2 linked regions of the Thermogemmatispora onikobensis genome follow. The main gene of each other region encodes a partner of the protein of the gene in region 2 in a complex. Links are inferred from orthologs where the notes say so. Each region holds a gene or a part of one and is shown on either strand. Other genes may lie near its edges. The genes, in order: nuoH and BGC09_RS09940.

Region 1 (11,587 bases), on a different replicon or contig from region 2:
CACCTCGAAGGCGAACGAGAAGCCGTGGAAGAGCGCCTGGCCGAAGGCTTGAATGTTGCCCTGCTGAGCCACCACCTGCGAGAGCGCGTCAGCGCCATGCGCGCGCGCTGCCTCGTTGAGCGGCGTACCGCTGAGCAGCAGATAGCTCAGGGCTCCCACCAGGACCAGCCCCAGCACCACCGCTACCCCCCGCTGCCATGGCAGCCGGTCCTGAAGATCGGGATCACGCGGGTCAGCGGCCAGCATCGTCACGACGAAGAGGAAGAGCACCATAATGGCGCCGGCATAGATCAAGATCTGTACAATGGCAATAAACATGGCCCCGAGCTGCAGATAGAACATGGCCAGAAAGAGCAGGGTCAAAATCAGGCTCAGGGCACTATGAACCGCGTTGCGAAAGAGAATCACACCCAGGGCCGAGGCCACGCTCGCCACGGCCAGCACAAAAAAGGAGATGATCAGCGCTACCCCGCTCATGCTTGTCTGCCCTCCTCGTCGGCCTGCAAAAACTTGCGCCGATCCTCGTCCTGCTCCTCGTTGCGTAGCAGAACCTCCGGTTGCTTTTGGGCATCGCCCAGGCCCACCGCTGCCGCGCTGGCCTCCAGGCCGTCAAAGACACGGGCCTCCTGCGGTACCGGCTGCGGGGCCTCTTCTGCAAGCGGCGGCGGATCAAACCAATAGGCCGCTGAACCCACTGTCGCTTGCCCAGGTGGCTCCAGCAGCTGCTCCTTGTGGTACACCATATCCTCGGGATAGTAGGCCGCCAGCTTGTATTCCCGCTCCAAAGTGATAGCCCCGGTCGGACAGGCGGCTTCGCAATAGCCACAGAAGATGCAGCGCAGCAGGTTGACGTCAAACACTTTTGCATAGCGCTCGCCCGGCGAGACGCGATGCTCTTCGGTGTTCTCTTCCGCCTCGATATAGATGGCATCAGCGGGACAGGCGCCCGCACAGAGGAAGCACCCGACACAGCGCTCCAGCCCGTTGGGATAGCGGTGCAAGACGTGGCGCCCGCGAAAGCGCGGCGGCAGCTCGCGCTCCTGCTCCGGGAAGGAGACTGTGGTCGGCTTACGCCCCATATTTTTGAGGGTAGTGGCTAACCCTTTGAGAATATCTAGAGACATGATTTCTCTCGCTGCCTCCGTGAGACGTGTTTGCCTCGTCTCTTCACTCTCTCACTCTCGCTCGCAGGCTTCGAAGGAGCTGCCAGACTCCTCTCCTCTTCCGCCTCCTTTTCACTTCTTCACACGCCCACTCTCTTCCTTCAGGTCTGGCAGCTCTTGAACTCCGGCGTTCGTCCTCTTTTCCTGTGCTTTCAGCAGCCTTGGCCGACTGCTCACCGCCTCGCCTCAGACCTGGACGCGGCCATCCTGCAAGAGGGCCTGCTGTCTCTCAATGCCCGCCACGGCAGCCTCACCGCCGTTGACCAGCCCCAGCTCTGGCTCGATCGTCTTCACCAGGCGCACCGAGGGCGGCAAAAGCTCGGCGCCAGCTTTGCTGACAGCAAAGCGCGTCTGGCGACTGCGCAGCCAGGTAATAGCCAGGACCGCCCCAATGATCACCAGCCCGATCAGGCCGTTGACCCACCACGGCAGACCCAGGGCCACGCAGGTCGCAGTCACTACCGCGTTCAGGACCGCCAGCGGCAGCAGGAATTGCCAGCCCAGGCGCATCAAACGGTCGTAGCGGATGCGCGGCAGCGTGGCACGCAACCAGATAAAGAGGAAGAGGAAAAAGGCCACTTTGACCGCGAAGATCACGATCGACAGCACTGGGATGCGTTCCAGCCCGAAGAAGCTCCAGCCCCCAAAGAAGAGGGTCGTCGCCACCGAGCTGACCGTGACCATATTGATGTACTCGGCCATCTGATAGAGGCTCCAGCGCAGACCGCTGTACTCCGTCAGGTAGCCGGCGGTCAGCTCCTGCTCGGCCTCCGGCAGATCGAACGGGGCGCGGTTGACCTCAGCCACGGCGGCAATGATGTAGATCAGGAAGCCGAGGGGCTGAGCCACAATAAACCAGATTCCCTGACCCTGCAGCGTCTGCTGGTGGACGATGCTGACCATGCTCAGGGTGCCGGCCCACATCAGTGTACCACTGAGGGCAAGCCCCAGGCTGGTCTCATAGGAAATCATCTGAGCCGCGCTGCGCAGCGAGCCGAGCAGCGAATAGCGGTTGCCCGAGGACCAGCCGCCGAGCACGATGCCATAAACGGCCAGCGACGAGATCGAGAGAATCCAGAGCAGGCCAACGTTGATATCGCCAACCCACGGGTCCCAGACGCTTGGGTGGCCTGGCGTCCAGCTATTGCCGATCGGCACCACGGCGAAAGCGCTGAGGGCCACCACGACCGAGATCACCGGCGCGATCAGATAGATGACTTTGTACGCCTGGGCCGGGATAATCTGCTCTTTGAAGGCCATCTTGATGGCGTCAGCCAGCGGCTGCAAGGCCCCAAAAGGGCCGGCGCGATTCGGCCCCAGGCGGCCCTGAATGCGCGCCACCACGCGCCGCTCGATCCAGGTCATGTAGGCAAAGATCGTCAACAGGATGACGATTAGAATGGCACTCTTGACAAGCGAGGCGATCACCAGCAGCCAGGTATCATTAAGCATGGGCCACCTCCACTTCGCCCGTGCGTACCCCCTGCAGGCCCAGACCGTCCCAGGTCAGTCCCCGATAGAGCGGATGCTGAGCGGCAATCTCCAGGAGCACATCCTCCGGTCCCTCATAGGGCCAGGGATGGCCCAACAGGGCCGCCAGGTCCATCAGGATCTCCCAGTCAGCCCGCGCTCCCGGCAGAGGACGCAAAGCCCGGCGAATAGCCTGCACATGGTGGTCGACATTGGTCATGCTGCCGTCCTTCTCGGCATAGGTCAGGGCCGGCAGGACCACATCGGCCTGCTGAGCCGTCTCGGTCAGCAGGATCTCCTGGACGACGATGAATTCTTTGCCCCGGCGCAGATTGCCATCGGTCAGATGGCGGGCCGGATTGGCTCCCATGATGTAGAGGGCCTTGACCGCATCGCTGCTGAGCATCTCCTGATAACTCAGGCCCTCCGGCGAGGTCGGACGATAGCCAGGCAGACTATCGGGCAGCAGGCCCATGTCGCGCGCCCCCAGCGAATTGGCATCTTCGAAGAGCGGTCCCACCCCGGCGCCAGGGCGGTCGATGTTGCCAGTCACCACTGCCAGCGCTTGCAGGTCGGGGGCCAGATTGGCACAGCCGGGGGCCAGAGTCGCCATTTCATCGTAGAGAATGAGAGCCGCGGGCGCCGCTGCGATCTCGCGCGCCAGCTCGCGCAGGGCCTCCGCCACCTCTACGCCACAAAGCGCCTCGGCCTGTCGCGTCTCCTGGGGCGTTCCCAGAACGCGGGCCCGCACCTCCTCGCGCGGGTTCCGCAGCTCCTCCTGGCGCAGAGCGGCCTCCAACAACAGGCGCGCCGCCGCTCCCGCTCCGTGCTGCGGCAGACGAATGACTCGCGTCGCCAGGCGATCCAGCTCGGTCGGGCTTTCGTTGACAACGTAAATCCTGGCTCCGGCCTTGAGCGCTTTCTTGATACGCAGGTTCAGAATGGGCTGGCGCTCGTAAGGATCGGAGGCCACCAGGACAATATGCGAGGCTCGTTCAAAGTCGGCGATGGCCGTCGTCAGCATCCAGGGACGCCCGGTGAGCGGATCGCGCAGGCCCGGGAAGAAGCCATGATGGTGATCGACGTTGGGCGTGCCCAGAGCCTCGCGCAGCAGCTTCTGGAAGAGATAGGCCTCCTCATTGGTGGTGCGCGTCGAACCGATCCCGCCGATGGCGCTGGCGCTATAACGCTCCTTGATAGTGCGCAGGCGCTCGGCGATCATTCCCAGAGCCTCACCCCAGCCCGCCGGCTCAAGGACTCCGCCCGGCTGCCGACGCACCAGCGGCGTGCGCAGACGCTGCGCATCGTTGACATAATCGAAGTCCCAGCGCCCGCGGTCGCACAGCCAGCCATCGTCAATATCATCGTTGCAGCGCGACATCTGGCGCATGATCTTGTCAACGCGCACATCGATGCGCACGTTGCAGCCTACACTGCAATTATTGCAGACACTCGGGATGCGCTTCAACTCCCAGGGGCGCCCCTTAAAGCGATATTTCGCCGAGGTCAGGGCGCCGACCGGGCAGATCTCCACAGTATTGCCTGAGAAGATCGAATCGAAGGCCTCGCCCGGGGCTGTACCAACCTCCATGCGATAGCCGCGGTTGATCATGACCAGCCCGTTATCCATCGAGACCTCGGAGCAGAAGCGCGTGCAGCGCTGGCAGAGAATGCAACGCTCGCGATCGAGCAGCACCCGGTCGCTGACCGGAATCGGCTTCGGATAATGACGCTTGCGCAGATCGAAGCGCGTCGCCCCCGGACCGTGGCGCAGGGTGAAATCCTGCAGATCGCACTCGCCGCCCTTATCACAGATCGGACAGTCCAGCGGGTGGTTAATCAGCAGGAACTCCAGTGTACCACGACGCGCCTTGAGCACCTTCTCGGTCTTCGTATGGACGACCATGCCCTCGCTGACCGGCGTCGTGCAGGCCGTCTGCGGGGGCTTGGGCATCTTCTCGATCTCGACAAAGCACATGCGGCAGGCGCCAAGGGGGGGCATCTTGGGATGATAACAATAGATAGGGATCTCGATGCCCGCCTGCTTCGCCGCCGCCCAGACCAGCGTCCCGGGGGGTACGGCCACCGGGATGCCATCGATGGTCAGATGGACAAGTCCGTCGTTTTTTGCCTCTTCAGCCATAGCTTCTTCTATCCTTCACGCGGGAACGCCGCCAATCAGCCATCGCCAGCCACACCAGGCTAGAGCGCGGCGGCAACCGGCTTGCGCGCCTTTGGTCCCACCATGCAGCATCCCTCGCGCACGTGATATTCGTACTCCTCGCGGAACAGCTTGATACTGCTCGTGATCGAAGAGGTCGCTGCATCGCCCAGCGGGCAGAACGACTTGCCGCTGATATTATCGCAAATATCCAGCAAGAGATTGATATCACTCATTTTACCGTGGCCGTGCTCGATACGCTCCAACAGCTGCACCAGCCAATAGGTGCCCTCACGGCAGGGCGTGCACTTTCCACAGGACTCATCGCGATAGAACTCGGTCATCCGCAGAACGGCATCGACGATGCAGGTATCCTCATGCATCACGATGACGCCGCCGGAGCCGAGCATTGAGCCAGCCGCCGCCACCGACTCGAAGTCCAGAGGAGTATCGATCTTATCCGCCCCCAGGATGAAGGTCGAGGAGCCGCCGGGGATCACTGCCTTGAGCTGCTTGTCGCCGAGGATACCACCGCCGTACTGCTCGTCGTAGATCAGGGTGCGCAGGGGCGTCCCCAGGGGCAGCTCATAGTTGCCCGGCTTCTTGACATGGCCGCTCAAGCAGAAGATGCGCGTCCCCTTGCTCTTCTCCGTGCCGAAGGAGGCGTACCAGTCGGCCCCGTTGCGCACAATGGCGGGCACTGTCGAGAGCGTCTCACAGTTATTGATGACCGTCGGCCCGCCGTAGAGGCCGACCGCTGCCGGGAAGGGCGGCTTGAGGCGTGGGTAGCCACGGCGCCCTTCCAGCGACTCCATCAGGGCGCTCTCCTCGCCACAGATATAGGCTCCAGCTCCGCGGTGGACGATCACGTCCAGGCTATAGCCGCTGCCCAGAATATTCTTGCCGATGTAGCCAGCGGCATAGGCTTCATCGACCGCCCGCTGCACCTGGCGGGCGGCGTAGGCCAGCTCGCCGCGCACATAGATAAAGGCCGTCGAGACGCGGCAGGCGTAGCTGGTAATGATCACCCCCTCGACCAGCTGATGAGGATTCTTCTCCATCAGCATGCGATCCTTGAAGGTGCCCGGCTCGCTTTCATCGCAGTTGCAGCACAAATAGCGCGGCTCGTTCTTGGCCAGAAAGCCCCACTTCATGCCGGTTGGGAAACCAGCCCCGCCGCGTCCGCGCAGGCCAGACTTCTTGACCAGCTCGACGATCTCCTCCGGCTGGTACTCGCGCAGCGCCTTCTCCAGGGCTTCATAGCCGCCATGCTGGCGGTAGACATCCAGGCGATCGATTCCAGGCACATCGATATTTTTCGTGATAATCAGCTCTGGCATAACACGCTTCCTTCACTCCAGCACAACATAGGCCAGCAGGCAGGTCAGTCAGCAGCCTCCGGCGCCTGCCGGGCTCCGGCCCTGGCTCTGGCCCTCAGCCTGAAACTCAGCTTCCCACTGATCCACCAGGCGATCGACCAGCTCAGGCGTCAGATTCTCGACGAATGCATCGTTGACCTGGAGCACCGGGGCCGTGCCACAGGAGGCCAGGCACTCCACCGTCAACAGGGTATAGCGGCCATCGGGACTGGTCTCGCCCCGCTTGATACCCAGACGGCGCTCGAGCTGCTCGACCAGCGCGTCGCAGCCGCGCAGGTAGCATGAAATGCTATTGCAGACTTTGATCACCTTCTTGCCGGGCGGGCGCTGATAGTACATCGTATAAAAGGTGGCGACGCTCTCGACATCGTCGACCGTCATATTCAAGACCTCCGCCACCGCCTCCAGCGCCGCGCGGGAGACGTAGCCTTCCTCCGCCTGCGCAATGTAGAGGGCCGGCATCACGGCGGAGCGGGCCACCGGATAGCGAGCTGCCAGCTCGCGCATGCGCTGCTTCGCCTGTTCTGAAATCATCGATCAACCTCACCGAGCACAATATCGATGCTCCCGATAGCGGCCACTACGTCCGAGAGCAGGTTTCCCTGGATCATCTTCGGCAGCGCCTGCAGATTCGCAAAGGACGGCGCGCGCACGTGCATGCGGTAGGGTCGGGCGGAGCCGTCGCTGACGATAAAGAAGCCCAGCTCGCCCTTGGGCGACTCCGTGCGCACATAGACCTCGCCGGCGGGCGGACGATAGCCCTCGGTGTAGAGCTTGAAGTGGTGGATCAAGGCCTCCATGCTGCCAGTGATCTGCCACTTGGGCGGCGGCGCTACCTTGGGATTGGCCACACGATAGCGACCGGGCGGCATGCCATCGAGCGCCTGATTGACGATGCGCAGGCTCTGCTCCATCTCCAGCATGCGCACCATGTAGCGGTCGTAAACGTCGCCGTTGCTGCCGACCGGGATCTCAAAGTCGAACTGCTCGTAGCCACTGTAGGGGAAGGCTTTGCGAATGTCCCAGGCGATGCCGCTGCCGCGCAGGGTCGGACCACTGGTAGCATAGGCAATGGCATCCTCCTTGCTGAGTATCGCCACCCCCCTGGTGCGCTCCAGCCAGAGCGGGTTGTTGGTCAACAGGTCGTGGTACTCGGCCAGGCGATCGGGGAAGACGCGCGTGAAGGCACGCACCTTCTCGTCGAAGCCACGGGGCAGGTCAGCCTGCAGGCCACCGGGACAGATATAGCTGGTCATCATGCGCACGCCTGAGACGTACTCGAAGACATCCAGGATCATCTCGCGCTCGCGGAAGCAGTAGAGGAAGACGCTCATCGCTCCCAGGTCGAGCGCGCTCGTGCCCAGCCAGACCAGGTGGCTGGCGATGCGCTGCAGCTCGGCCAGCAGTATTCGCGCATATTTAATTTTATCGGTGATCTCGTCTTCGATCCCCAGCAACTTCTCCACCGCCAGCGCATAGCCCAGGTTATTGCACAGCGGGGCCAGATAGTCCATGCGGTCCGTCAGCACCAGCGCCTGATGATAGGACTTCGACTCAGCGGTCTTCTCGATGCCGGTATGCAGATAGCCGATGTCCGGCTCGGCCTTGACCACGGTCTCGCCCTCGATGGTCAGCAGCAGGCGGAGCACCCCGTGGGTACTCGGGTGCTGCGGCCCCATATTGATGGTCATGGTATCCTGGCGCTGACCGCTCTCGGTTACCTGGCCTTCTTCGATGGTATAGCGCGTTTCTAGCTCCTGTTGCATAAGCAAGCCCTCATCGCTGCATGTCAGCCGTTGCACTTCCAAAGCGAGCGGATCAACCAGCCCCAGCAGGTCCCAGCCCTGCTCTGGTCGCCTTGCGCCTGCCAGCTCAGCCTCTCCGAGAGAGACGCGGCAGAGTATGGTCTGCTGCTCCCCGCTGCTCCGCTCCTGGCGCTTCTACGGCCCTGGTCGGCCAGGGCTGCTGCCTCCTTCCCTCCCTCCTGCACCTGTTGCCTCCGCGTCCGTTCAGGTGGTAGGTCTGGCGCTGCGCAGAGACTCGCGCCTTGATCTTGTCTGTGCTCCAGTAGGAGTAAGCAGCGTGTACAGACCAGACCGACAGAGGGAGCGCGAGTCTGAGCAGGTCAGGCAAAGGCAGCTGGTCAAGTGCTCAGCTCACGCTCGCGGGGTACCCGGCTCTGGGTTGGTAGTAAAGGCGCTGCGACTCTCGTTCAGCTCGCGGCCCTGGGGGGTACGGAGGGTCTGGCGGCCAACGCCGGGGTCCACGTCATAGGGAACCTGACCGCCCCAGTGTGGCTCAGGCAGATCGAAGCCGGTCAGCGGATAATCCTTGCGCAACGGGTGAGTGGTCCAGTTGCTCGGCATCAGAATGCGGCGCAGGTCGGGATGATGAGTAAAAATGATGCCAAACAGATCATAGACCTCGCGCTCATACCAGTTAGCCGCCGGCCAGACGCCGGTCACCGATGGCACCTGCGGGTGCTCCTCGCGCTTGCCACCCACGCGCACCTTGAGCGCGAGCGTGCTGCGCCGCGGCAGCGAGAGCAACTGATACACCACATCGTAGCGGGGCACGCGCTCCAGCCAGTCGACAGCGGTGATCGTTGAGAGAAAGGTATAGTGATGGTGCCGCTTAAGATAGTCACAAACAGCGACCAGGTGCTCGGTGGTCAGGACAACCGTCAGCTCACCACGGTGCTCGACGGTTTCCACCACCGCCTGGGGGAAACGCTCGCGTAGGGCTGCTACGGCAGCCTCGGCAAATGTATCCATGATTGTTCTTTCTTTCGCCTCGCTTTCCCCGCGCTGCTCCCATGCTCCCAGTCCCCCCGCTCTGCACGCCTTGCTCTCTCCCTCTTCTCGCCCGCCCTCCGTCGCGGTGGCCACCCAACCCACCCCAACCTAACCCCAGCCCGACGGGCGAGCAGCAAGTGAAGAACGAGCCAGGAAGGAGGGGTCTGCTCGCTCTCAGCCTGGCCGCTCCTCGCTGGGGCCAGGCAGTTTCAGGCCGCTCTCCTTGAGCGGGTCGGGCGGATTCGGGATGCCTTCGCGAATCTTACGCTGCAGCTCGTTAAAACCATAGAGGAGCATATCGGGTGTGGGCGGACAGCCCGGGATGTAGACATCGACCGGGACGATCTTATCCACACCCTGGACGATCGCATAGTTGTTGAAGACGCCGCCACAGGAAGCACAGGCCCCCATTGCAATAACCCACTTCGGCTCGGGCATCTGATCATAGATCTGGCGCAGCACAGGGGCCATCTTGATCGAGCAGCGGCCCGCTACAATCATCAGGTCGGCCTGGCGCGGCGAGGCCCGATAGACCTCAGCCCCGAAACGCGCGATGTCAAAACGGTCGGCACTGGTGGCCATCATCTCAATAGCACAACAGGCCAGACCAAAGAGCGCCGGCCAGAGCGATGAGCTTCGCCCCCACTCGATAAGCTTGCTGACCTGCGTCGTCAAGATGCCAAATTCGCCAGTGCGCATCGGCAACTGGCGCGGACGACGCGGCGTCTGCGTGTTGGAAAAGGTCTGTACCGGTTCCCAGGGATTGGTTACTCCCATGTGAATGCCCCTTTTCGCCAGACGTAAACGTAGCCGATCATCAGGATCACGAAGAAGATGAGCAGCTCGATCAGCCCCAGGGTCTTCAGCTGATCCTTCAGGAGAACGGCCAGGGGATACAATGAGACAATTTCAATATCAAAGGCAATAAAAAGCATCCCTGTCAGGAGATATTTGACAGGAAAGCGCCGCTTCGGCGCCTGAATCTCCTGGATGCCACATTCATAGGGCGCCAGCTTCTCCGGTGTCGGCTTCTTCGGCCCCAGAATCGCTGTCACCGCCATGACCAGCAGGCCAAAGAGGAGCGCCAGCGCCACCATGAGAAAAATGGGGAGAGGACCGCTCATCGTGGATATCCTTTATTTTCGGTAAATACTCTGCGCGTTGATACGGGTACCGGCGCTGGTACCTGGTGTCATTTATACACTACTTCAGTTTGTATGGTAGCACAGCATGTCCAGGCTGTCAAACACTTGCACCAGTCCTCACCGACCGGCTACGCTGGGCCTGTCTCCACCGCCCTTCCCCTCCATTGCTATGATGACAGAAGCAACAATAAGCGAATGGAAAGACTTTTTTCTCTTGATCAGGGAAAGAGGGAAGCGACGAGAGGCGAGGAAAAGGAGAAAAAGGTGGGACCGTGGCCTGGCCGCCGCCTCGCTGCGACGGCCCCCGCGGTCCCAGCTCTGGATACAGGAGGGACGTGTGTTAGCAGTTTGTCTGGCTTTATTTTTCGATGGGCACGCCGATCAGGCTCCCCCACTCGGTCCAGGAGCCATCGTAGTTGCGCACGTTGGGATAGCCCAGCAGATAGCGCAGGGCAAACCAGGTGTGACTGCTACGCTCGCCAATGCGGCAGTAGGCAATCACTTCTTTGTCGCCGGTGATCCCTTGACCCTCGTAGATGGCACGCAGTTCATCCGCAGACTTGAAGGTTCCGTCCTCGCGCACGGCACTGGCCCAGGGGACGTTCTTGGCGCCAGGAATGTGGCCACCTCGCTGGGCCCCTTCTTGCGGCAGGTTGGGGGGCGCCAGCAGCTCACCTTTGTATTCACCCGGCGAACGCACGTCAACCAGGGCCACCTGGCTGTTCCCCAGCTTGCTCAGGACTTCGTCGCGGAACGCTCGAACTTCGCGGTGCGGCTCCTCAGCACGATACTCAGTACGCGGGTAGCTTGGCACCTCGGTGGTCAGGGGCCGCTTGTCAGCTACCCACTTGGCTCGCCCTCCATCAAGCAGACGCACATCTTGATGGCCGTAGTATTTGAGCAGCCAGAAAGCCCAGGCGGCAAACCAGTTGTTGTTGTCTCCGTAAAGAACAACGGTGGTGTCATTGCTGACCCCCGACCGGCTGAGCAACTCCTCTAGCTGCTCCTTGCTGATAGGAGCACGAACAACCTGGTCCTGTAGCTCCTTCTGCCAGTTGAAGCCAATGGCCCCAGGAATATGACCCTGCTCATAAGCGCTGGTGTCAACATCCACTTCAATGAGACGCACTTTGGGATCGTTGAGATGCGCCTCAACCCAGTCAGCATCTACCAGGACTTCAGGATGGGCATAGCCTTTGTTTTCTGCCATCAATCTCCTCCGTGTTGCTGCCTGAAATATTTTTGATTTTGTTGAGCGACATACTCAACAAAGTCTCTTCTCTTATTAGTAACGGTCAAGGTGACCAGTTTTATTCCACCTAAGAGCAGAATCTGTTGCACCGGGGAGAAAGAGCTGGCGAGAGGGGGGAGGCTCTCAGAAAGTGGGAAGGAAGCAGCAGAAGGCACTCAGGGACCAGAGCGGGGCCAAACCAGGCAGGAGAGGAGCGGGGCTCCGGAGGCGCTGGCAGCAGAC
Region 2 (11,400 bases):
TCGACGAAGTCACAGGGCCAGCACCCCAGCGGCAGACTGGAAGTGTGGTGCAGCGGTGACCCGACCTCCTTCCGCCAGGTCGCCTCTAGCATTCTGGGCTATCCTGTCGTGGTGCACCAGGCCAGCCAGCTCGCTCAGATCACAACTGCCGCCGCTCACGAGGAAGGGAAAGAGTGATCGTGATGAATAGCCGCCGTCTGACTCAGGTACTCAAAGAAGACGCCGCCGGCCCTCAACCTGGTGAATTTGGTATGATTGATAGCGAGTCTTTGCGTCTACGGATTGCGCGTCATGTTTCCAATATCCTTGCGCCTTTTTCTATCTCTTTGCCACTGGTAACACTAGTAGCACTTTACCATAGCGCCGACCCGCGCCATGCACTGGCTTGCGCCTTTATCGCTCTTTTTTTCCTAAGCCTGGGTCCCCTGCTCTATATCGCCATCGGCGTTCACACTGGTCGGCTCTCCGATCTGGAGATCACACGCCGTTCCGAGCGCATGGGCCCTTATGTCTTCTCTATCTCTTCCGCCACCGTTGGCCTCTTTGTCTTGCAAACTCTCCACGGCCCCTATAACTTGATGACGCTGCTGATCATTACCATCGCAAGCAGCATCGTGATGCTCTTCATTACACTCTGGTGGAAAATCAGCGTTCATGCCTCCTCAATGGCCAGTGCTGCAACCCTGCTGACCGCCATGTACGGCTCAGTGATGCTGCCGCTTTTCCTGCTGCTCATTCTGGTAAGCTGGTCACGGGTGGTCTTACGCCGGCATACGGTGGCCCAGGTGACCCTCGGCGCTCTCCTGAACATCCTGCTCACCACTGTCATTCTTAAGCTGCGGGGTTTCTAGGAAGGAGCCACTTGCCTGCCCTTCGGCTCGCCTGAGCGGCCTCTTTTCAGGGGAGAATGGGGGAGGGAGAAAAGCAGGACACCAGGATAGGTTAAGGGCATCCCGGCGGGAGAGGCAAGCAAGAACACGGGCCCTGATGAGCAGGGCAGGATGCCTGTCTAGCCGCGTCGGCTCTGACAGGCTCCTGCCCTTTCTTGATCATGCCGCTCTCTTGGAGAGATACCGGCCTGGCGCAGCAGCAGCAGCAGCAGCAGTAGCAGCAGGCCGAACCAGTAGCAATCATCCGCCAGTCGCAACCCTCTTGACTGAAGCCTCTTCCAGCGCCCGATGGTATCTCACTGACTACTGCTGAGCGAACTTTACCTGCCGCCGCCGGCGGCGCCGGTCACGCCGGCTCGCTCTGGCTCAGGGAGCTGGGGTGCGACGGGAGTCGTCGTAAGGGCCGCCAGGCGCTGGCGAGCGCGAATGGCTGGCGCCACCGCACGTCGCGTCGAGGCTGTCGTCGCCCGGCTGACCACCCAGAAGAAGCCAAAGAGCATCAGCCAGTTGACGACCCCCAGGACGATCAGGAAGACCAGGTTCGAGGCCCCCAGAGCGTTCAGAACCAGATAGAGCGCCCCAGTCAGGACAATGTTGACCAGGGTCGTGGGGATCAGAATCAGCCAGGCAAACTGCATCAGCTGATCGGCGCGCAGGCGCGGCAGAGTCGTCCGCACCCAGATGAAGACGCCACAGAGCAGGTAGATCTTGAGGATAAAGTAGAAGAGCGCCAGCAGATTGCCCAGGACTTGCCAGCCAATGGCCATACCGGGAGCCGTCAGGAAGGCCACGCCCGGACCCGACCAGCCACCAAGGAAGAGCATGGCCGTGATCGCTGAGACAATGGTCATGTTGCCATACTCGCCGAGGTAGAAGAGCGCCCAGCGCATGCCGCTATACTCAGTGAGGTAGCCGGCCACCAGCTCCGATTCGGCCTCGGGCAGATCAAAAGGCGAGCGGTTCGTCTCGGCCAATCCACAGGTATAGTAGATCAAAAGGAGCAACGGCTGCACCAGAATAAACCAGGCCCAGGGGGTGAAGCCCTCGAAGATGAAGTCCCAGACTGGGTTGCCCTTGCCCGGCCAACTCTGCGCCATCTGGAGATTCATAATGTCCTTGATAGCGATGGTGCCGAGGCCGTTGTCAAGCAGGATGCTCGTCAGCATCACAATGCTGACCAGAGAGAGAACGAGCGGTAGCTCGTAAGAGATCATCTGGGCCGCAGAGCGCAGGCCCCCAATGAGGGCATACTTGTTGTTCGAACCCCAGCCTGCCATGACCACGCCCACCACATCGAGCGAGCTCATAGCGATCAAGTAGACAATGCCCGTCGCCAACGGCCCCCCTGGCAGGCTAATATAGGGCGAGAAGGGCAGCACGGCAAACGAGGCAATCACCGGGGCGAGAAAGACCGAAGGGGCCAGGATAAAAACAGCCTTATCGATTTTGCCAGCATGAATATCTTCCTTAAGCAGCAATTTGCCCACATCGGCCACTGTCTGCAACAAGCCCCAGGGTCCCGTGTGCAATGGGCCATAGCGATCCTGCATCCAGGCCATGACCTTGCGCTCGGCCAGGATCAGAATCACTGCACTTGTCAACACGAAGCCAAAGATGGAAACAAACGCCACCACGAACTGGAGAAACTCCCAAGAAAGGATGCCGTGGAGGAGCTGCTCCCACCAGACTTCGGCTAATACAACTCCACCGGACATAGGATACACTCCACTCTCTTACCTTGCATCAGCGGGCTTACAAGCAAGACACGCGCACCCTTCTTTCTTCAGAGCAGGCTACCAGCCGTGGTCACCGCTGCCAGGCAGGAGCGATTGCCCAGCCTGGAGCCAGCAAGCGTTTGAACAGCTGGCAGCTCTTGCCTCGCGAGAAGAGCGGCTTATGGCCTTGCCCGCGCGCGTTAACGATCGACCTCTCCCAGCACAATATCCAGGCTTCCCAGAATGGCCACGACATCGCTCATCTTGTGGCCGCGCAGCAATTCGGGCAGAATCTGAAGATTGACAAAGGAAGGCCCACGAATCTTGGCCCGCCACGGGTACTCACTGCCATTGCTGATAAAGTAGATCCCCAGCTCGCCCTTGCTGCTCTCAATGGCAAAGTAGGTTTCGCCGCGTGGTGGACGGAGCGCAATTGGTGTCCGCGTCGAGATTGGGCCACCCGGCAGCTGATCCATTGCCACCCGTACCAGGCGCAGGCTCTCCGCCATCTCCTGCATACGCACCCGATAGCGCGCATAGCAGTCACCTTCCTGCCGCACCTGGGGATTGACCTTGACTTCCCGATAGGCCATATAGGGGCGATTGACCCGCAGGTCCCAATTCACGCCACTGGCGCGCAGCATGGGACCAGTCAGTCCATAGGCAATGGCCTGCTGAGGATCAACATAGCCAACGCCCTGGGTACGCGCCTCGAAAATCTCGTTTCCCGTGATCAGGGTCTCTAGCTCTTGCAGGTTCTTTTCGAACTGATTGCACCAGGCTTCACACTGCTGAAGCCAGCCCTTGGGAAAATCATGGAGGACGCCGCCCACGCGCATGTAGTTGACATTAAAGCGGCTTCCTCCCAGGGCCTCGAAGAGCGAGAGAATCCCTTCACGATCGCGAAAGGTCCATAGAATCGGCGTAAAAGCACCCAGGTCGAGCAGATAGGTGCCAATGGCCACCAGATGGCTGGCGATGCGCTGCAGCTCATTGGTGATCAGGCGAATGTATTGGGCGCGGCGCGGCGGCTCAATACCCATTAACTGCTCGACCGCCCCTACATAGGCGGTCTCGTTGAGCATCGGTGAGAGATAGTCGGCATTGTCCATATAGCGAATGCCGGCCATCACCGTGCGATTCTCCAGAATCTTCTCAATGCCCCGATGGAGGTAGCCAATAACCGGCGTACAATCCACCACCGTCTCACCTTCGAGGGTGAGGACAAGACGGAGCACGCCGTGAGTGCTCGGGTGCTGCGGCCCCATGTTCAGGATCATTTCCTCGGAGCGCAGCTCACCGGGCGCAACCCCTTCGAGAGGAGGTCTATTCACACCTTGATTGGTCGCCATAGCTTCCTCGCAGCTCTTTGTCTCACTCAGCAGGTAGTAGAGGTAGTCAGTGTTCAGTGTCCGCAGTGAGCAAGCCTGGCCAACGTATCGCTCCACTAACTGCACTGTACCTGAACCTCGATGCAGCTCTCCAGCCACTCAGAGCAGGATGACTCTTCCCTCTTGGTTTTTCGCTGCTAGCTGGCTGGCCGACCGCTTGACAGGCAGGGCAGCAACCAGGCCCAGATGATGGGCGAGGCAAACCTTGCTTTAGATAGCTACCGGGCGAGCGCCTCAGCGCCCTCGCCTTCGGGAGAGGCGGAGACAGAAGTTGACAGTCCAAAGCAGTCCCAGGAGCGCCGCCATTGCAGCGTAGAGAACGCGGTTCGGATCTCGCTCCAGGCTCACATAAAAGATGATCGCCAGGCACCAGAAGGCCAGCGCCAGAAAGAGAGACCAGAGCAAGCTCCGTAGCTCGGACGGCGAGCGGGCAGGCAGCGGTCGCTCCCGCTGCGCTGATAACCCTCGCCCCGAGCTTGGCCCTTGTGAAGGCTGCTCCTCCTCAGCGCGCCGGGCGGCCTTCGCTGAGGCTCTGGCTTTGGTTCCTTTGCTGCTCCCCCTGCTGCTGGCCATTAGCGAGCCTGGCCCTCCGTCGAACTCGAACGCGCCTCTCCTTCTTCCTCTTCGTGCTCGTGAGCATGGGAGGCATGGCCAAAGGTTGGCGTTCCTGGATGCAGTCGCTCTAGTTTGCCCTGGCCAAACTTCTTCTGCACCACATGCTCGACCCCACGCTGTTGATACTGGCCAGCAACCGCCATATTGGGATCAACCTGGGTCGTGGCTGGCGGTTTGACCGTCAGAGGCACCTGATGGAAGCTCTTCAGCAGGGGGTACCCCTCAAAATCGTCATCTAGCAACATGCGCCGCAGATCGGGATGCCCCGTAAAACGGATGCCGAACAGATCGTAGGTCTCCCGCTCCAGCCAGTTCGCCGTCGGCCAGACCGAAACTACGCTATCCACCTCCGGGTTCTCGGCCTCCAGGCGCACTTTGATCTGCAAGAGCGAGCCGCGCGTGGTCGAACGCAAATGATAGACCGTTTCCAGATGGTCAAGCATGTCAACCCCGGAAACGCAGCTGAGCAGGTCAAAGCCAAGCTGATCGCGGAGAAAGCGACAGACAGCCACCAGATGGGCGCGATCAACCTCGATGCCCAGATAATTGCCTTTCATCACCCGCGACACCACCGGCTGACCGGTGATCTGCGCTAGCGGCGCCAGGTCGCGCGCAAGCTCGTTTAGCTCGTCACTATAGTCGGAGGCGCTCGGAATCTGCGAAACACGCGGTACTATATCCATCGGATCACTCCCTTGCGCCAGGCATAGACCAGACCGAGCGCAAGTACAATAATAAAGAAGAGTATCTCAAAAAAGCCAAAGATACTCAGGCTTTTGAAAAGGACAGCCCAGGTGACAATAAAGACAATATCGACATCGAAGGCAACGAAGAGCAAGGCAAAGATGTAGAATCCCAGCGGATACTGGACCCAGGCCGAACCGATCGGCACCTCGCCCGACTCATAGGTCTGCAGCTTTTCTGCTGTCCTACGTCTGGGAGCCAGCAGATTCGCGACCGTCATTGTGATCAAGACAAAGGTGAAGCCAGCGGCCAGCAGAATCGCGGCATAAAGATAACCAGTACTGGTAGTTAGTGACACACGCCTTCCTCCAGCTGTCGGACCCTTGTTTACAAAGGAAAAGAGGGTCAGAAGATGCTGCAAAGATTATAGCACAGGGTTGAACAGGCGACAAACTGACCGGCTGACTCTACCCCTCTCTGGCCTGGCAGAACCGGACCACTCCCCGACCCAAAAAGCAAGCGCCAGGAGGATGCTTCTCCTGGCGCGCCTCTGCTCGCCTCTGCTCGCCTCTGCTGCTTTCGATCGCCGCCGTGCTGCTGCGGTGTCAGCTCTGTGGCAAGGTAGGTAGAGCAAACTGATCCGGCTGAGCAAGGACTTGCAGGACTGTCGAGCCTTTCGCGCGTGTACTTTCGACGAGCTGGACGACAATGACGGAAATGTTATCCTCTCCGCCACCATCGAGCGCGAGCTGCACCAGATCGTTAACGAGCTGTTGAGGATCAGCGGACTTGCGCAGCACAGACTCAATGTAGGGATCACGAGTCATATCCCAGAGACCATCGGAGCAGAGCAAGAGTTTATCGCCAGGCAGCAGCTCCTCGCGGAAAGGATCGACCTCGACGATTGGCTTTTCGCCTAAGCTCCGATAGATCTGATTGCGCTTCGGATGGGTGTAGATATCCTCTGGTTTGATAATGCCTGCTTCTACCAGGCTGGCAACTACCGAATGATCTTGTGTGACCTTCTTGAGGCCTCCACCCTCTCGATAGAGATAGGTGCGGCTATCACCTACATTGGCAACATAGGCCACGGAGCCGACAATCAAAGCTGTGGTCATGGTGGTTCCCATGTCGGCATGCTCGCGCTGGTTCTGCTCGTGAACAGCCTGATTGGCCGACTGCACTCCCTCTACCAGGAGGCGCTGGTAGTCATTGCTACTCAGCTCGTGCCCGCGTAGGAGCGAAGGGAGTACGTAGTCGACAATCGTTTGAATGGCCAGGCGGCTGGCATCCTGTCCATTGGCATGGCCCCCCATGCCGTCAGCCACAACGAAGAGGCCCCAGGGCTGCACCTGCCCACCGCCGAGTTGCCGCCCCCCAAGAATGGCCAGCAGACTGTCCTCATTCGGCTTATGGCGCCGTTTAATGCCTGGATCAGTGCGATGACCAACCACCAGCTGAAGGCTCTTCATCCGCTGTCTTCCTCTTATGACCTGAGTTTTGCCCTCTGACCTCGAAGCGGCAGGGGCAGCGATCGCTTGCGTTGGTTGATCGCTGAGTGGGGGCAAGACAAAGGTGGGTTGATCGCTGAGCGGGGTCACCGAGGCGGATTGAGCAGGGGAAGGGGACGTCGAGAAAGCCGCCGCCGGCATCTCGTTCTCGGTCGGCGCCTCTGTCCCCGGCATGGGTGCTGCTGGCTGAGGAGCCGCAGCCTCGGGCGGCACGAGCGCACGGAGGCGCAGGCCCGAGGTCGATGGTGAGAGCAACACACCACATGAGGGGCAATATTCGACACCACGACTGACCTGCTGCTTACAGCGCGGACATTGCAGCAGGGCCGCGGCTCCAGCTGTCGACGCCGAGGCCACCGCTCTTTCTTCCCTCTCCAGCTGGCTCTGTTGGGGTCTCGCTGCAGGAACTGCGGCTTGCGGCTGCGGCTGCGCCTGGAGAGTTCTGACCCGCTGCCGTTGACGCTCCGCTTCCAGATCTGCCTGGCGCTTGGCTTCTTCCTCTTCTTTGCGGAAGCGCTCCAGCTCCTTGCGCCTCTTGACGCGCCCCACCGTGAGAGTGATCAACAGCAGAATGACTACCAGGAGGAGCAAGCCGACGATGCCTCCCCAGACAAGCAGCGGGAGCCCCGCGAAACCGACCTCGCTGCCTGCCCCCTGCGGCTGGGCCTGACTACTTGTTGGAGTCTGCAGACGCTGGTTGATGAGCTGGAGGAATTGCTGGGCCCCTCGCAGCTGGTTTTGGCTGAGCGTGAGGGTTTGCTGAAACTCCCCTTTGGCCTGCTGATACTGGCCACGATAATAGTCCTGGATGCCAGCTCGCCAGTGAGCAAGGAGCGGATTAGCGGGCGCCTCTAGCAGGTTGAAGCTGTTGAGGAGAGCACGCACTTGACTGGCGTCGCTGGCCTCGCCGCTGAGAAGCTGCAAGCCAACGACCTGCCCAGCCTGATTAACGATTGGCGTCCCCCCCTCCTGCGGCTCACCAGGTGTCGAGGTGGCGGTGTTTACAGGTCGCTCCTGGCCCCCAATCAGCTCGGGAGTGAGAAAGTTTGGCGCCTGGCTGGCCTGAGCAGGCAGGGCGCCGCTGGCGTCAGTAAGCTCCAGTCCAAAGGTCGTTGTCTGCTCCCCCGAGGAGAGCGATGCCAGGTCGGCAGAAGGGAGAGCATAGGCGCTATGGAAAGGAACAAGCACGAGAGTATGAGCACAATTATCGAGTGCTATCGGGCAACTACTGCCACCCTCTGGGAACAACGGGCCACGATTCGAGCAGCTCAGCGGTAAGCCAGCACAAGCAATGCGAGTCAACAGGGTTCCCAGCCCGGTTGAGCTGCTATAAATATCAATCGAGGTTAATTGGCCCGGGAGGCTGCCACTGTTTCCACAGAGGCGCAACCTGCTCACCAGGTCTCCGTCGGTTAAGACCCAGGCGTTGAGGTCATTTGCTCCCCGCGGCTGCCAGCTTCTGACAAGCACCCCCAAGCCTGTGCACTGAACATCAGGCGGACTCAGCGGGGCCGGCTCATCGGACAGCTCGCTTCCCACTGAGGTCCGTGTGAGAGGTAGCTGACCACCACTCGCATGATCAGAAGTATAGGTCACCAGCAAACGAACGACTGCAGCCCCCACCAGGTCAAGCACCTGACTTTTCCCGACGTCGACGCTCCCACCTCCAGGAGCAGCGACTGCAGCAACAGGCCACAGGAGCTGTAAGGCGATGAGAAGCGCGCCAAGCAAGAGGCCAATTCTGGTTGACAGCAGGCCGATGTTTTTCCTTTCCGCGGAACACAGGTGATACGTACTCATCGGCACTTTCTCCCTTACATCCAAAGCTGACGAAATGCGCCGAAGGAGCAAATAGTCTCTCATCGTCCTAACCTGGCTTGCAGGCGCTGTAACATGGCCTGAGCCGCCTGATTGGTGGGCATGGCCCCAACGACATAGCGGCACTCGCGCAGTGCATCGCCGAGCTTGTTCTCCCGCTCATAGACCTGGCTCAAGAGGAAGCGCGTCTGATGATCCGCGGGATTGATAATCAGGACCTGCACAAAGCTCCGCTCAGCCAGTGGTAGCTGATTGAGTCGCCAGGCCAGCTGGCCGATCTCATAGTGCAAAGCGACGAGCAGATTCGGAACCTTGGGAGCGAGCCGCAGGGCTTCTTGAAACTCCCGTAAGGCAGGCTCAAACTGATTCAGCCGCTCGTAGCACTGCGCCAGGCGTTGGTGGGCTTCGAAATCATTGGGATTCAGGCGCAGAGACTGCGTATAGGCTGTGCTGGCATCACCTGGGCGCATGAGGATGAAATGATAGACATCCCCAACCAGCTTATGCGTCTCAGCATCATTGGGATTGAGCTGAACTGAGCGGTTGTACGCTTGAATCGCCCGCTGAGGATCAGGCGGCTGACGGCGCGCAAAAACCTGCCCAAAGATCTTATGGACCAGGGCATTGTTTGGCTCCAGGGCATAAGCCTGCTGGACAGCAGCATAGGCAGCTTCGATTCGCCCAGCCTGCAGCTGAGCCTGCGCTGTGAGAATGAATTGCCCGGCTGGGCCGGTGGTACCACCGACTGGCAGCGCCACCTGCCCCGGCGTCGCCGGCACAGCTGCTATTGTTGGCGGCACGCTGCTCGCCAACGGCGGCGTCACTTTGATCGGCGGCAGACTCAGAATCGCCCGCTCCATCTCCGCCGCGTTCGACCAGCGCTGCTCTACGCTGGGCGCCAGCGCCTTCATGATGACTTGCTCAAACTCGGGTGAGACATCGGGGCGCAAGCTCCTCACTGGAGGGAACGAGAAGATCGTCGGCCTATTGTTGGCCGCATCGTGATGCGTCAGGAGGCGATGCAAAGTCGCCCCCAGGGCATAGATGTCGCTGCGCGGTTCCGGCATCCCATGCAGCTGCTCCGGAGGCGCATAGCCAATGGTCATGATGATGGTGGCCTGGCGCTGCGACTGGAAGGTACGCGCAATCCCAAAGTCTATGAGCTTGATCTCATCACGATCCGTGACCATGATGTTCGACGGCTTCAGATCACGGAAGATAATCGGCGGATTCTGGCGATGCAGGTAGCTCAGAACGTTGCAGATCTGCTGCGCCCAGCTCCTGGCGCGCGCCTCGGGGACACCCCGCGCACCGTTAAGCCCCACAACATTCCCTTCCTCCTCCAGCACTTTGGCCAGCGTGCGCCCTTCAATGAAGTCCATCACCAGATAATGGCGCCCCTCTTCCACAAAGAAGTCGCGTACGCGCGGGATACAGGGATGATTCAAATCAAGCAACAGGGTTGCTTCTCGTTTGAACCACTCGACTGCCTGGTTCCTCTCCACCTCGCTCTGAAAATCGTCCAGCATTTCTTTGACCGCACAGGGACGCTCAAAGCGCAGATCGATCGCGCGATACACAGCTCCCATACCGCCCGCCGCCACCAGATGCTCAATTCTATAGCGCCCATTCGACAGCAAGACCCCAGGGCTGAGGCGCATCACCCCAGCCCCCGATGCTGCTGACCCGGCACTCGCCGGCATCACACTACCAGCCCCAACCGCCGCCGGAGCTCCCGGCGGCGGGGGCAACCGAGGTCCGCTCTCGCCTTGCCCGCTTGAAGGTGTTGCTGCATTCCCGGCAGACACGACTTCTCTGGGATCAGAGTGATTGCTAGCCATCTTTCCTTACACCGCTTCTTAATGCAGCCCAGAATTCTCTTGAAAGGGTCGCCCCTTGCCCTTGCATTCACGCAAGGCGTATCGACCCTGCTCTGCTGGCCTGTCCACCACTCCGTTGTCTCCAAGCCCCTGCCACTGGCTATCCTCTTTATCAGGTTCGCCCCTGCTCCCCTCTCGACCCTTCTCTCGCCCCCAGCCTACCAGCTCAGGCTTCCTGGTTTTCCAGGAAAAACGCTCGCTCGTTGCTCATGGTGCTGGGCGCATTATAGCACATTTTCACTGAACAGGAAGTAAGCTATTGTACTATCTCTATGTGAACCCTGCACAGCTCAGCCGCCCCATGCCCGGCAAGTCCGCACTGCTCCACCTTCCTGGGGACCGGCTGAGCCAGCCACAGCCCATAAGGCCGCCACCTTACTCGCCAGCTTCTGGCCACGTCGGCAGGGCACGCTCGCTGACGGCAGCCGCGTGAGCTGGGAAGCCTTCAAATTCTGCCAGCGTCCGCGTTGTCTCTTCTAACGCACGGTACCCTGTAGCTGTCACATAGGCCACGCCCGTGCGCTTGAGAAAATCGTGAACCGAGGTTGCCGAAAAGGTGTGAGCAAAGCCGCCGGTTGGCAGAATGGCGTTGGTGCCTATGCAATAGTTGCCGAGACAGATGGGGGTCGCAGGTCCTACGAGAATCTCCCCCGCGTTTCGTAGGCGCGTCAGTAGAGCGAATGGCTCACGTACCTGAACCTCCAGATGCTCAGGGGCATATTCGTTGACAAAGTCCACAGCCTCATCCATACTGCCCGTCAGGATGATCCCCCCTGTCCCTTTCTCTTCCTCCAAGACCGCGCGGCAGAAGGCGCGCCGCCACTCAGGCAGGGCCGCAATTTTGGCCGGCAAGAGCCGGCTGACCTCCTCCGCCAGGGTTCGAGCAGGGGTGACCA

Evidence for each region.
Region 1: the proteins of BGC09_RS09940 (region 2) and nuoH are in contact, whole or in part, in a cryo-EM structure (PDB 6KHJ), measured with the Thermosynechococcus vestitus proteins. The link is inferred for Thermogemmatispora onikobensis from one-to-one orthologs. Residues at the interface, in WP_126986108.1 of Thermosynechococcus vestitus: Gly6, Tyr7, Glu8, Tyr9, Phe10, Gly12, Phe13, Leu14, Ile16, Cys17, Ser18, Pro21, Ala24, Leu25, Ala27, Ser28, Leu31, Arg32, Pro33, Ser35, Arg40, Leu41, Thr42, Thr43, Tyr44, Glu45, Ile51, Gly53, Ala54, Trp55; in WP_126985484.1 of Thermosynechococcus vestitus: Gln8, Lys26, Trp29, Leu30, Pro33, Met34, Met37, Leu38, Leu83, Ile84, Phe85, Lys86, Glu87, Asp88, Val89, Leu90, Pro91, Ala92, Thr100, Ala104, Val107, Ile108, Phe111, Leu112, Tyr114, Ile115, Ile125, Ser126, Leu128, Phe133.

Annotation. Positions count from the first base shown.
Region 1 is NZ_BDGT01000012.1:50,045-61,631, reverse strand. The notes cover bases 483-3,482. They hold nuoH (NADH-quinone oxidoreductase subunit NuoH), read right to left. Parts: upstream 2,616-3,482; coding sequence 1,350-2,615; downstream 483-1,349. Other genes in these bases: nuoG (NADH-quinone oxidoreductase subunit NuoG), read right to left, coding at 2,608-3,482. Outside these bases: BGC09_RS07560 (NADH-quinone oxidoreductase subunit J family protein), read right to left, coding at 1-477; more of nuoG, read right to left, coding at 3,483-4,776; NADH-quinone oxidoreductase subunit NuoF, read right to left, coding at 4,836-6,134; NADH-quinone oxidoreductase subunit NuoE, read right to left, coding at 6,183-6,707; nuoD (NADH dehydrogenase (quinone) subunit D), read right to left, coding at 6,704-7,864; BGC09_RS07525 (NADH-quinone oxidoreductase subunit C), read right to left, coding at 8,330-8,947; BGC09_RS07515 (NADH-quinone oxidoreductase subunit A), read right to left, coding at 9,736-10,092; BGC09_RS07510 (sulfurtransferase), read right to left, coding at 10,472-11,323. UniProt on the Escherichia coli protein: NDH-1 shuttles electrons from NADH, via FMN and iron-sulfur (Fe-S) centers, to quinones in the respiratory chain. The immediate electron acceptor for the enzyme in this species is believed to be ubiquinone.
Region 2 is NZ_BDGT01000018.1:34,697-46,096, reverse strand. What follows is about bases 3,970-6,782. They hold BGC09_RS09940 (NADH-quinone oxidoreductase subunit A), read right to left. Parts: upstream 5,654-6,782; coding sequence 5,285-5,653; downstream 3,970-5,284. Other genes in these bases: BGC09_RS09935 (protein phosphatase 2C domain-containing protein), read right to left, coding at 5,901-6,782; BGC09_RS09945 (NADH-quinone oxidoreductase subunit C), read right to left, coding at 4,569-5,294. In the rest of the region: murI (glutamate racemase), read left to right, coding at 1-177; BGC09_RS09965 (phosphatase PAP2 family protein), read left to right, coding at 174-851; BGC09_RS09960 (complex I subunit 1/NuoH family protein), read right to left, coding at 1,211-2,605; BGC09_RS09955 (NADH-quinone oxidoreductase subunit D), read right to left, coding at 2,806-3,957; more of BGC09_RS09935, read right to left, coding at 6,783-8,606; BGC09_RS09930 (serine/threonine-protein kinase), read right to left, coding at 8,666-10,465; hisD (histidinol dehydrogenase), read right to left, coding at 10,880-11,400. UniProt on the Escherichia coli protein: NDH-1 shuttles electrons from NADH, via FMN and iron-sulfur (Fe-S) centers, to quinones in the respiratory chain. The immediate electron acceptor for the enzyme in this species is believed to be ubiquinone.